4 regions of the Paraburkholderia sp. SIMBA_053 genome follow, and region 4 is predicted to be linked to each of the others. Evidence: riboswitches for the same ligand, from Rfam matches in the RefSeq annotation. Region 4 holds a riboswitch; each other region holds the start of a gene.

Region 1 (3,218 bases), on a different contig from region 4:
CGTATAACCGGCGAAGCCCGAGTCGACATGACGAGTGGGCGCGGCAAACGTATCGGAGTCGAGACTCTGGTCCAGATGCTCGTAGCCGACCTGCAGTTTCTGCTGCGCGGCCAGCGCAAAATCGTTCTGCCAGGTGTACTGTCGATTGTCGGTGTCGAAGCGGCCGTTATACAGACCGTTGGTGTTCGACACGCTGCGGTCGTCGCCTTGCGCAACGATGAAGTGCGTGGTCCACCAGTCCGTTAGCTTGCCGTTAGCGAAGGCGGACAACTGACGCACTTTCGTGTACAGATTGTTCAGATCGGTCGGCTCGCCGTACGCATTGTCGTAGCTGTTGTTGCCGTTCGACTGGAGATAGCGGGCGCCCGCGTCCCAGTTGTCGGTGAACTTATGGCGCAGCGAAGCGGAGATGCTCTCGTTCAGATAGCCGTTCGCATTGGGGTTCGCATTCGGCGCCTCAGGGGGATTGAGCGCGGAAAAACCGTCGTCTTTCGAACGCGCGAGCGAGATGTTGAAGGTCGTGCGGCCGTCCTTATCCAACGCGCCGTTCGCGCCTACCTGTTGTGTCTGCGTGTGGTAGCTGCCGTAGCCCACGGAAAAATTGAAACGCGGCGGATGATCGCCGCCGTCTTTCGTGAACACCTGGACCACGCCTCCAATCGCGCCCGAGCCATACAACGCCGACACGTTGCCGTTCACTACTTCGACGTGATCGACCTGATCGAGCGGAATCTGCGCAATTTGCGCGGTGCCGAGACTCACGGAATCGACGCGCACACCGTCGATGAGAATCAGCGATTGCGTCGACGACGCGCCGCGCAGATACAGGCTCGCTGTCGAACCGGGCCCACCTGTGCGCGAGATTTGCGCGCCGGGCGCGAGTTGCAGCAGACCCGGCAGATCGGTTGCGGTGGTATCGGCAATGTCCTGCTGATCGAATAGCGACGTTTGCGGAATCGTGTCGGCGAGCGCTTGAGGTCCGCGCTCGGCGGTGACGACGACGGGCGACAAAACAGCAGGTGATGATTCGGTGATAGCGACGGATACAGCGCTCGTAGCGACTGGTGCGACTGCAACCGACGGCGCAGGCGAACTGTCGGCGGCTTGCGCATGCGCGAGCTGCGGCAGCCCTGCAAATGCGAGCAGCGCCGCGCGGGCGATAGGGGACAGCATGAGTGAAGTTTCCCGTGGATGGCGTGCGCGGCCCGCTTCCCCGCAGGCCGTCGCGTAACGAGGCGCGAGCGCTTTTGACTTCATTTCGCGGGCGCGCGCCTCTCCCTCTGGCCGGTATCCGGGCTGACGACGCTCGATCCCGCCTTCCCACGCGTGACGCGCAGTGGCACACTCGCATGTTGAACTGGAACACGCGATGGGGATCGAACTGCAAACGCGAACTGCAAAGCACGAAGTGCAAAGCGAATGCGGTCGCTTACCGTTGCGGGGGCAGCGCAGGTTCGCGCGTTCAGGTGAACGGCGCGCCCTGCTTCCCGTTTAACTGCACGCGCAATGAATTGCGCGCGCGGGCACCAGAGTGCGGCCAGTGTATGAGCGGCCTCGGGGCCAGTCAAGAATGCGGGTCACGACAGCGATGATTCGGACAGGAGCAGAGTATTGTCCGACGCGATCTGTGACACACGAGTACTTTTTCATCTTCAGTCGAAAAAAGCCTGCATAAAGCGGTGTTGTTACGTCTCGAAACGAGACAAATGTCGGAACGTGCGGCATTCCGCGCTAAAATGCGAGGTCTTTAGAGGACGCAGCACATGCTCACCGAACTCGAAACACTCTCACAGAATATCGGCAAGCTGATAGCGATCAGCCAGCGCCACAACGAAGCGCGCGTTGCGCTTGAAGAGCAGCTCGCCCAGTCGCGCGCCGAGGCAGAAACCACGCGCACGGAACTTGCCATGGTGCGCGAGGAACGCGATGCACTGCAAGCGGAGCGCGACGCGCTGTCGGCCAAGATCGACGACGCTCAAGTGCGGCTCAATGCGATCCTCGAAAAATTGCCGCGCGCTCGCGGGCACAACGAGCCGGACAACCAGCTCGATCTGCTCGAGCCCGCTCAGCATGAAGTCGAAGCGGAGAGCGACGCCACTCGCCATGGAGAAAATGCATGACCACCAAGCAGATCGAAGTATCGATTCTCGGCGTGCCCTATCGCCTCGCCTGCTCGCCGGAAACGGAAGGCGCGCTGCTTGAAGCAGTCGCACGAGTCGACGCCGAAATGTCGAAGATCCGCAATAACAGTAACGTGCGCGGCACGGATCGTATTGCTGTCATGGCCGCGCTGTCGCTGGCATCGGAACTGCTTAAGCTGCAATCGAGCGTGCGTCACGGAGAAGCATTTCCCGCTGAAGAAATCAGGCGTACAATGCATCAAATGAACGAACAACTGGGTACTGTGATCGAGCAGTACACCATGCAGTAAGCAGCAAGTTTGCAACGTGTCTGGAAGTAGAAGTGGCCGGTCTTCGGGTCGGCTGCAGATTCAACCAGGTGGCACACGTAGCAGCTGAGCAAAGCGCGTGAGAGCATGCACGAGCACACTCGGCAAACGTTTCACCTGAATGGTTTTAGCTTCATCGGTTTAGCTTCCCTGCCTGGTTCGCCAAGGTCATATATTCCTTGAACCAATGCCATGTGCACGGTTGCGGAAATTTGTAGCACGGGCGTGCGCGTCACTCTGTCTGATGTACCCGAAGTGCTGCTAACTGCGACCAATTCTGAACCCCCGGTTCAGGATGCCGGCCTAGCGGCCAAGGCGGGGACCTTATTTGGAACGGCATCGGACTACTGTCCGGTGCCGTTTTTGTTTGGGCTCCGGCTTTTCCAACCTTAACGTTCCTTTCGATTCATGCGCTACTGGCTAATGAAGTCCGAACCGGACGAAGCAAGCATCGACCATCTTGCCAACGCACCGCACCGCACGTTGCCGTGGACCGGCGTGCGCAACTATCAGGCGCGCAACTTCATGCGCGACGCGATGCAGGTCGGCGACGGCGTGCTGTTCTATCACTCGAGTTGTCCCGAGCCTGGCATCGCCGGGATCGCCGAGGTAGCGTCTACCGCTTACCCGGACCCGACTCAGTTCGACAAGAAGAGTCCTTACTACGATCCTAAGTCGTCGCAGGAAACGCCGCGCTGGCTGCTCGTCGACGTGGTCTTCAAGAAGAAGATTCCGTTGATTCCGCTCGCCGCATTGCGCGAGCACGACG
Region 2 (3,218 bases), on a different contig from region 4:
TTGCGCCGCGAGTTGTATCCGCATCTCGTGCCGGTGGCGAATCGTTGGAACGAGGTGATGGGCATTGGCATCCGCTATCCGGGCGCACACGCCGAGTTTATCGAACGCTGCCACGCTGCGGGCCAGACGCGCCCGACACCCCTAATGCTGCAGTACATGACCGACGACTATAACTGTCTGCATCAGGATCTTTACGGCGAGCACGTGTTTCCGCTACAGGTTGCAATTCTGCTGTCGGAACCCGGCGAGGATTTCACCGGCGGCGAATTCGTGATGACCGAGCAGCGTCCGCGAATGCAGTCACGCGCGGAAGTCGTGCCGTTGCGCAAGGGAGATGCCGTGGTGTTCGCGGTTCATCATCGGCCGGTGCAAGGCACGCGTGGCGTATATCGCGTGAATTTGCGGCACGGAGTGAGCCGTTTGAGATCGGGACAAAGGCATACGTTAGGAGTTATTTTTCATGATGCGATGGCGTCGTCGTCCGATGGCGTGGTCAACATGTAGTTGTTGAGCGTGCTCGCGACTGGCGGCGGTGACAGGGCCAAAAAATCACACCCGACAATTCCCAGCCCGTGTCATACCACCGCGCGCTCAACACCCACAGCCTTAACCGACTCACGCAGCCAGCCGCTCAGCGCAAGCCGCCAGAAGACCTCAAGCCGACCGGGTCGCTGTGCGATTCCCGACACGCATAAACGAACTCCGCTCAACGATCGCGCCGAACAGCAGCCCGATCGTCGCCCACATGATCGCCTGCATGCCGAGTGCAGCCACACGGAACTTCCACAGCAGCGCCGCTGGAAAACCGGCCGGCGTTTCGTCGATCACGGGCATCGACATCTGCACCGCGGCAATGATGGCGATGAACACAAGTCCGGCCACGATCGAGCCGTTCCATGCGCCAAGTTTCATTGCCGCGCGGCGCCGGACCTTCAGCGAAAAAACCATCGCGGTCAGCGAGATGGCGATCATCAGAAAAAACAGGCCCGTGCGCGTTCCGATTGTCTCCGGGTCGCCGACCGCTGGCGGGTTCGCCGGATACTTGATGTTAGGAACGATCACCAGTGCGACGAAAGCGCCGAGGGCAAGCCACGCCGACAACGCACGTGCGCTCATCGCCCCCACTCGCCCGTACGCATAGGCAAACACCAGAGAGAACAGTCCGCCGAATGCCGCGCCGTAGGTCACTACGCCGGTGAGCAATCCCAATCCGGCTTGCGTATCGCGACTGACCAACTCCTGCTCATGCGCGTGCTCGTGCTCGTGCTCGTGCTCGTGCTCGTGCTCGTGCTCGTGCTCGTGCTCGTGCGCGTCCGCACCCGCACCCGCACCGGCGTGCTCATGCTCATGCATTGCGCCGGCTCCGTCCCCGGCTTTCTCTTCGAAGGCAATCGCCTGATTGACCTGCGGCTCGCCCGCCACTCGCGCAAACGCGAACGTGAGCAGCCCCGCGGCGATGCCTGCAAGCATCCCGCGCAACAACAACTTACCGACCATGTTCTGCTCCGTTAGTGGCAGGGAAAGCCGAGCAGATGGCGGCCGTCGTGCACGAACTCATGCACGTACATGCCAGGCACTAAAGACGTGGCGCCCTGTTCCGCACCGACGAAATACAGCGCGAGCAGCAGCAGCAATCCTCCGAACACGGCCCAAGGCAGCAGTTCACGCAACGGAATCGGCGTGGGCTGAATGGCGGGCTGGCCGGCGGTATCGAAAACAGCTTCAGTCATGATGGACATCTCCTGGGGTAGCGCGCCCCGTAGTCGATTGCAGAGGAATGATGCGAAGCTCAGGTCTGGCTTTCGGCTTGTGATGCCGATTACAGTGGCGCGACCGCGCCGGGCTTTCACCGGCTTCCGCGCTTCGCAGTGCGGCTATTCTACGCGCTAAACTTCCGCGCCAGCTACCACGCAGCGACACGAGCGCATATTGACGGGAACTCAAAAATGAACCTGCGGCTGTTACTGGTCAGCCATGCGCCAACCGCGGCCATGCGCGCGGGCCGCTTTCCGGCCGACGATCCGCTCGACGCTCGCGGCCTCGGCGAAGCGCAAGCAGCGCGAGCGCGCCTGTCGTTTGCCGATAATGCAAGCGCATTCGTCAGCCCCGCCGCCTGCGCGCGCGAAACGGCCCTGGCGCTCGGCCTCGCTGCGAAGGTGGACACCGCGCTTTCGGATGTCGACTACGGCCAGTGGCGCGGCCAACGGCTCAACGATCTCGCCGCGCACGCGCCAGACGCACTGGCAGCCTGGACGCACGACCCCGACGCCGCTCCTCACGGCGGCGAATCATTCAGCCAGGTGGTGAAGCGGATCGGCGAATGGCTCGACGCAATAGACGTCGCGCCGGATGGCGCGTCGCACGCTGTCCACGATGTGGTCGCCGTGACGCATGCGCCGCTGGTCCGCGCGGCGATCGTCCATGTGTTGGGCACACCGCCAGCGGTGTTTTCGCGCATTGAAATCCCACCGCTCGCGGTCGTCGAACTGCAGCGCTCGCAACGACGGGACTGGACATGGCGGCCGACGTCGTCGTGACCTTGCCGGAACAACCAAGGCTTATTCGTCCGATACCGACAGCCGCGCCGCCCACACGAACTAACACGGCGCTGATCACGCTTCTCCGCCGGCGCACACGCGCCAACCACGGTCTTTTCGCAATAGGCATGCAACTTGCATTCTGGCGATACCGGCTGACGGACCAGGCCAATTATTCGATGCTATAACCACGCTATGTCAAAAGACGCTGCCACTCACAAGCCTACCCGCCTTTGCTCAGGAATCGAGGGAATCGATAACATCCTGGGAGGCGGCCTCACCCCACACCGCATGTACCTGGTGGAGGGCGCGCCGGGAACGGGTAAAACCACCCTGGCGTTGCAATTTTTACTTCAGGGCGCTGAGGAAGGGCAGGCAGGTCTGTACATTACGCTCTCCGAGACTCGTTCGGAGCTCATCTCGGTAGCTGACAGCCATGGCTGGGATTTGAGCCAGTTCCATATCCTGGAACTGGTCTCCGACGAAGGTCTGGATCCGCAATTCGAGCAGACGGTGCTGCATCCGGCTGAGGTCGAACTCGGCGAAACGGTGCGAAACGTCATCCAGCAGGTCGACGAGATCAAGCCTGTGCGGATCGTGCTCGACAGTCTGTCCGAGTTGCGCCTGCTGTCGCAGAACGCACTGCGCTACCGGCGGCAAATCCTCGCGTTGAAACGCTAT
Region 3 (3,218 bases), on a different contig from region 4:
GTTCAGCGCGGCAAGCACAACGGGCACTGAGAGCGTCCGGATATCGGGCAGCAGCACGCTTTGCCACGGCGTGATGCGCAGCGTGCCGTCGCCATGTTGTTGCGCGAGCGCGGCGAGGCCGTGCAGCGTGGCCGCATCGATACGGCCGAGCGGCGGTTGACCGCCGGCATGCCATGTATCCGCGGCGCGTTGCGCATGTGCGCCGAGGCGCAGCGAGGCATCGGCGGTCGTGCTGCGACGCCAGCCGCCGAGCGTCGCGTCGCGTGTCAATGGAAAATCCACGTAGGTTTGCGCATGCTGCAATATCGCGTCCGCCGAATGCGTGTCGAGCAGATGACGCATACGCGTGGCGTCGGCAGCGGCAAGATCGAGAAACGTATGCAGCAACGCGCGCACGAGCGCCGGAACTTGCGACGGCAGCACCGAGGCCAACGCGCCTGTCGCATCCGCATGCAATCTTTCGGACGAGTTCGCAGCGTTGCCTGATGATGGTGACTTCCCGCCGATGTGCGTGTTTGCGCTCGCGTTTGCATCCACGGTCGGGCAGCCCGCGAGCCCGAACACGAAGCGCACCGCTCCGGCCGAATCTTGTGCTGCCGCGAGCCACACGTCATGCGGGTGGTCCACTCTCGCGAGCCGCTCGCCGCCGTCGACCAATAACGCGAATTTCGGCGATAGTGCCGCGAAACGCGCTTCACTTTGCAGCAGCGTGAGAAGGGCGGTGCACAGAGGTCTGGTGTCGAACAGTGCGCATGGGTCGCGTCCGGCAGTGGGGCTGATCATGACGTTGCGCACGTCGTCAGCGGCGGCTGCATCGAGTGCGTGCGCGTTTCGATCGCGATCGCGATCGCGATCGTGACCGTGATCGTGATCGTCTTCGGCGGAATCGGTCGGCGCTCTATCGCCCATTCTTTCAGAGCCGCTTGCAGCGCCCGGTCCGAGCCCCGCATCGATCAGCGTGGCGACCAGCGCAGCTTCATGGCCGGCCCGAACACCGCGCAATTGCAGATTCGCGCGATTCGTCAGTTCGATCACACCCGCCGTATGCTGCGCGCTCGCGTTGGCGACCGCCTCGGCCTGAGCCGCGCTCAATTCGCCGCCTGGCAGCTTGATCCGACAAATGCCGCCGTCGCGCGCCGCCACGATCCGCAGCAGGCCCGGACACGCCGAGGGCCGCAGCGCAGATGCCGCGTCGGCCAAGAGAGTGGAGGGCGAAGCTGGATTCAAGACGGACACCGGGTTAGCGTCGCGCGACGGCCCGAGCAAGCGGTCAAAACGGCATTGCTGCGGCATCGGTACACCCCGCCCGATGTTGGCTGGCACGAACAGTCTGGCCGGCAGGTCTCCTGGCTGGCAGGTCGTCGTCCGCTGCGGCCTTCCCGGTTGAACCAGTGGCGCCAAGCGCAGGCGGACTCGCTGCATACAGTTGCGGGGGCAGCCACAGCGGCAATCTTCCCGCTGTGTTCCCTGTTAGGCCCCGAAGGGCACCGGCGGCTGTATTATGCCCTTTTTCGGATAGCACAACGAGGCTGGACGCTTTGACCGGCGTGGCGCAGTGCATTGTTTGAGATACAAAATGAGGAAGGGTGCATGTCGGCGTGGCTGACGGTAGTGGGCATTGGCGACGACGGCTTCGCCGGTTTGGGGCGGCCCGCACGGCGTGCGTTGCTCGAGGCGTCGGTGATTTACGGCGGCGAACGTCATCTGTCGATGTTGCCCGCGCGGCTGGCGGCGCGGCGCGCCGAGTGGCCGCGCCCATTCGATCTCGCGCCGCTTCTGGCCGAGCGCGGCGGTTCGGTGTGCGTGCTGGCGAGCGGCGATCCGATGCTGTTCGGCGTCGGCGCGACGCTGGCTCGACAGTTGCCGCCCAGTGAACTGCGCGTGTTGCCCGCGCCGTCGTCGTTATCGCTCGCGGCGGCGCGGCTCGGCTGGCCGTTGCAGGATGTGGCCATGGTGTCGGTAGTTGGGCGGCCGTTGCCCACGCTGAACGCTTATTTGCATGACCGCGCGCGCGTGTTCGTGCTCAGCGCGGACGGGCGCACACCCGCCGCGCTTGCCGACCTGCTGAGCGCGCGAGGTTTCGGCGCAACGCGGATGACCGTGTTCGAACACCTTGGCGGCGACGACGAGCGGCGCATCGACGGCCGTGCGGATCAATGGTCCCCGGGCGATGTCGCCGCGCTGAACCTGGTCGCGCTCGAATGCCGCGCCACCGAAGGCGCGCCGCGCCTGCCGCTCACCTGCGGTCTGCCCGACGACGCGTTCCGTCACGACGGCCAGCTCACCAAACGCGATGTGCGAGCGATCACGCTCGCGCGACTCGCACCGACGCCCGGCGAATTGTTGTGGGACGTGGGTGCGGGCAGCGGCTCGATCGGCATCGAGTGGATGCGCGCGCATCCGACTTGCCGGGCGATCGCCATCGAAGGGCACGCGGAGCGTCAGCGCTTCATCGAGCACAATCGCGATGCGTTGGGCGTGCCGGGTTTGCAACTCGTGGCGGCCCGCGCGCCGCAAGCGCTCGAAGGGTTGGCCGCGCCGCATGCGGTGTTTATCGGCGGCGGCGTGACGGTGCCCGGCGTGCTCGAAGGGTGCTGGGACAATTTGCGCGACGGCGGCCGGCTGGTCGCGAACGCGGTCACGCTGCAAGGCGAGGCGGCGCTCGCTGCATGGCGTGACAAACATGGCGGCACGCTCACGCGAATTGCGCTTGCGGACGCTCAGCCGCTCGGTGGCTTCGATACGTGGCGGCAAGCGCTGCCGATCACCTTGTACGATGTGGTGAAGCGTTGCGCTGCCGATGGCGTCCATAGTGTTGCCGATAACACCAACGCTGCTTCATCGGCGTGACGCTCATGCGCGACGAAACGCCTGAACAACCCGCACCGCTGCGCAGCGGCTACACGACCGGCAGTTGCGCAACCGCCACGTCGCTGGCGGCCGCGCGTCTGCTGCTCGCGGGTGTGGTCAGCGAGGTGGCCGAAATCGTGTTGCCCAAGGGCCAGCATGTGCCGATGCCGCTCGTCTTCTGCCGGTTGACCGATGACGGCGCCGAAGCGGGCACGATCAAGGATGCCGGCGACGATCCCGATGTCACGCACGGCGCCGTGGTGTTCGCGCGCGTGCGTCTGGTCCCTGAGCCAGGTGTGGTGTTCCGCGCCGGGCCGGGCGTGGGCACGGTGACGCGTGCGGGGTTGACGCTCGCCGTCGGCGAACCG
Region 4 (3,218 bases):
GCTGATCGATACGGATCACGCCTTGCGTATCGTCGACGAAACCGCCCGGCGTGGTGCGCAGAAGATGCATGTGCGCTTACGCCTGCTGCGCTGCGACGCCCGGCACCTGAGCGTTCGACACGCCCAGCGCCGCGTCGAACGCGCGCTGCAGCGCGGCTTGATCGAGGTCTTCACCGATCAGCACGAAGCGGCTTTCGCCCGCCTCGCCAGGTTGCCAGCGCCGGTCGAAATAGCTGTCGAAGCGCCGGCCCACGCCCTGAATCACGAGACGCATTGCTGCGCCCGGCAATGCCGCGAAACCCTTTACACGGTAGATCGTGTTGCTCTGGACAAGCGTTTGCAGTGCGGCGATTACCGCGTCACGCGACAGCACGTTTGCATGCACCACTACCGAATCGAATTCATCGTGGTGATGGTCCGCATCGTCTGCCGAACCGTGATGGTCGTGGCGCAAGTGAATCGTTTCTTCCGATGCGGCTTCGAGCCCGAACAACGTGTGTAGATCGAGCTGCCCCATCTGCGCGCGCACGACCTTCACTTGCGGCGGAATCTCCTCGCGGATCACGGCTTCGACCGCATTCTGACGAGCCTCATCGAGCAGATCTGTTTTGTTCAGAATCACCAGATCGGCTGAAGCCAACTGATCTTCGAACAATTCGTGCAGCGGCGATTCATGATCCAGATTCGGATCGGCTTTGCGCTGCGCATCGACAGCGAGCGGATTTTCCGCGAACTGGCCGCTCGCGGCAGCGGGACCGTCGACCACGGTAATCACCGCATCGACGGTGAAACTGTTTTTGATCTGCGGCCAGTTGAACGCCTGTACGAGAGGCTTCGGCAACGCGAGACCCGAGGTTTCGATCAGCACATGGTCGATCTGCTCACGGCGCTCGACGAGCTTTTCCATTACCGGAAAGAACTCCTCCTGCACCGTGCAGCAGAGGCAACCGTTCGCGAGTTCATACAATTGCCCTTCCGTTTCGACACCGTTCTCGTCGCAACCGATGCCGCAACCCTTCAGGATTTCGCCGTCGATACCGAGTTCGCCGAACTCGTTGACGATCACCGCGATGCGCTTGCCGCTCGCGTACTGAAGAATGTGCCGCAACAGAGTGGTTTTGCCGCTGCCGAGAAAGCCCGTGACGATGGTGACGGGGATCTTGCGCATTTGAGTTTGCATCGTGAGGTCCATCCCAGAGGTTGCAGGCGCCGGCCGGCGTAGTCCGCACGCATGAGGTCCAGCGCGTGCCTCGGGCATGAACGACGGCCTTGCTACAACAGGAAAAACGCAGAAAACGGGTGTGAGGGCATGAGCGCAGCGCCGCATCCCCGCGACGTTCGCCCTTCGTGTTCCGGCCGGTATCCGGGCTGGCGAAAGCGCCGCTTCCCCTTCCCGGACGAGTGATTTCTCGCCCAGTGGTGATATGCCCACGCGGCCTTGCGCGTGGACATCGAAGCCGGCACTGCGACGCCACGCGAACCGCCGTGACGCCACTTTTCGCTTACCGTTGCGGGGGCAGCACAGGTTGACCCAAACCGTGACAGGCGGGCGCCCTGTTTCCCGTTTAACTGCATGCGCACGAGCGCGCACACGAGCACCAGAAGTGCGTGCGAGTTTAGGCCGACCGTCTGGCGCCGTCAAGGAAACGCGGGCCCGGCGCGCTTATCGCACGGGCTTCTCGTGTGCTATCGTATGCGCGCGTTTGGTGCCCGCACATGCATTCGCGTGTGCAGTTAAACGGGAAACAGGCAGCGCTCCCGCGCTCAACCTGTGCTGTCCCCGCAACGGTAAGCGACCTGCGGTGCAATGTTCATGCTGCACCGCGCATGCGTTTTCGATGCCACTGTCCGATACATTCGAATGAATGCGGGCGGGAAGGCAAAGCGCGTGAGGCCGCCAGCCCGGATACCGGCCAGATGCGGAGGCGACCGTGCGTTTCTCGACGTCACGCCGCCGGCAGCCGGAATCCGCGAGGGACGGATGTGAAGGCGCTGAAGCACGATCTGGCAACCGGGTTCGCACCCGCGCGTGCCGTCGTCGTGCGTGAAGACACCGCTTGAATGACTTCGATCTCCAATCACCTGGGCCCGTTCGCGTGCCGCACTGCATGGCGTACGCCGGCGGGGCGCGCAACGTCGTTGCCGTGCACGGCTAGCGAGGCGCGATGACACGCGCGTGGCTGATCGGCGCAGGGCCCGGCGACGTCGAACTGATGACGTTGAAGGCAACGCGCGCCCTCGGACAAGCCGACGTGATACTCGTCGACGATCTCGTGAATCGCGACGTGCTGCAATTCGCTCGCGCTGACGCCTCCATTGTTTACGTCGGCAAACGCGGCGGTCATCCGTCGACGCCGCAAGAAGGCATCGTCGCGCAAATGCTCGATCATCTGCATGCTGGGCGCAGCGTCGCGCGACTCAAGGGCGGCGATCCGTTCGTATTCGGCAGAGGCGGCGAAGAGCAGCAGGCGCTGCATGCGGCCGGAATCGAGGTGGAGATCGTCAGCGGGATCACAGCCGGAATCGCGGCGCCCGCAGCTATCGGCATTCCGGTTACACACCGCGATCATGCGCAAGGCGTGATCTTCGTGACCGGCCACGGTGCGGGCAGCAGCGAGCCGGATTGGGGCGCGCTCGCCGCCACCCACATGACGCTCGTCATCTACATGGGCATGCGGCGGCTGAACGATATCGTCGGCGCATTGCTCGCAGCCGGCATGCGCGCCGACACGCCGTGTGCGGCGATCGAATCGGCCACGCGTCCGGAGCAACGCCATGCGCTTTCGAGGCTTGGCGAATTCGCCGATGCGGTCGCGCGCGCGGGACTCGGCTCGCCTGCGATCGTGGTGATAGGCGGCGTGGCGTCGCTCGCGCTCGCGCGTGCCGCCGCGGCAAGCTCATCAGATGCGGCATCTTCGCCGGACGCGAAATGAAAACGCTTAGCGTGGGCATCGGTTGCCGCCTGCACACATCGGCGGACGAGATCGAAACGGCGGTGCGCGCCGCGCTCGGTTCGCACACGTTCGAACAGATTGCAACGGTAGCCTCTATTGAAACGAAAGCCGACGAGCCGGGCCTGCTGGAGTTCTGCGCGCGTCACGGGTTCACGCTGCAAGTGTTCACCCGCGAGCAGATTCTCCCGATTGGCGTTCACGAACCGTCGGCTGCCGCGCGCGAGCATCTCGGCGTGGACGGCGTATGCGAACCGTGCGCGTTGC

What was found. Region 4 has a riboswitch for cobalamin ahead of cobA (uroporphyrinogen-III C-methyltransferase). Riboswitches for the same ligand answer to the same signal wherever they lie in the genome.
Region 1: linked by a shared signal. The riboswitch ahead of SB753_RS23320 (TonB-dependent receptor domain-containing protein) and the one ahead of cobA (uroporphyrinogen-III C-methyltransferase) in region 4 are both predicted to bind cobalamin.
Region 2: linked by a shared signal. The riboswitch ahead of SB753_RS26030 (CbtB domain-containing protein) and the one ahead of cobA (uroporphyrinogen-III C-methyltransferase) in region 4 are both predicted to bind cobalamin.
Region 3: linked by a shared signal. The riboswitch ahead of cobG (precorrin-3B synthase) and the one ahead of cobA (uroporphyrinogen-III C-methyltransferase) in region 4 are both predicted to bind cobalamin.

The regions. Positions count from the first base shown of each region.
Region 1 covers NZ_JAWRXU010000008.1:158,925-162,142, forward strand. Annotated here, with positions in the region: gene SB753_RS23320 (TonB-dependent receptor domain-containing protein) at 1-1,173, opposite strand, end outside; cobalamin riboswitch at 1,265-1,546, opposite strand; gene SB753_RS23325 (ATPase) at 1,764-2,120, shown strand; gene SB753_RS23330 (cell division protein ZapA) at 2,117-2,431, shown strand; RNA gene ssrS (6S RNA) at 2,594-2,775, shown strand; gene SB753_RS23340 (EVE domain-containing protein) at 2,858-3,218, shown strand, end outside.
Region 2 covers NZ_JAWRXU010000011.1:16,174-19,391, forward strand. Annotated here, with positions in the region: gene SB753_RS26020 (2OG-Fe(II) oxygenase) at 1-504, shown strand, start outside; gene SB753_RS26025 (CbtA family protein) at 655-1,497, opposite strand; gene SB753_RS26030 (CbtB domain-containing protein) at 1,509-1,730, opposite strand; cobalamin riboswitch at 1,771-1,909, opposite strand; gene SB753_RS26035 (histidine phosphatase family protein) at 1,947-2,537, shown strand; gene SB753_RS26040 (ATPase domain-containing protein) at 2,733-3,218, shown strand, end outside.
Region 3 covers NZ_JAWRXU010000001.1:465,650-468,867, reverse strand. Annotated here, with positions in the region: gene cobG (precorrin-3B synthase) at 1-1,236, opposite strand, end outside; cobalamin riboswitch at 1,319-1,507, opposite strand; gene cbiE (precorrin-6y C5,15-methyltransferase (decarboxylating) subunit CbiE) at 1,591-2,850, shown strand; gene SB753_RS02150 (cobalt-precorrin-5B (C(1))-methyltransferase) at 2,856-3,218, shown strand, end outside.
Region 4 covers NZ_JAWRXU010000010.1:6,942-10,159, forward strand. Annotated here, with positions in the region: gene cobN (cobaltochelatase subunit CobN) at 1-70, opposite strand, end outside; gene cobW (cobalamin biosynthesis protein CobW) at 77-1,180, opposite strand; cobalamin riboswitch at 1,337-1,618, opposite strand; cobalamin riboswitch at 1,688-1,933, shown strand; gene cobA (uroporphyrinogen-III C-methyltransferase) at 2,166-2,933, shown strand; gene SB753_RS25010 (cobalamin biosynthesis protein) at 2,930-3,218, shown strand, end outside.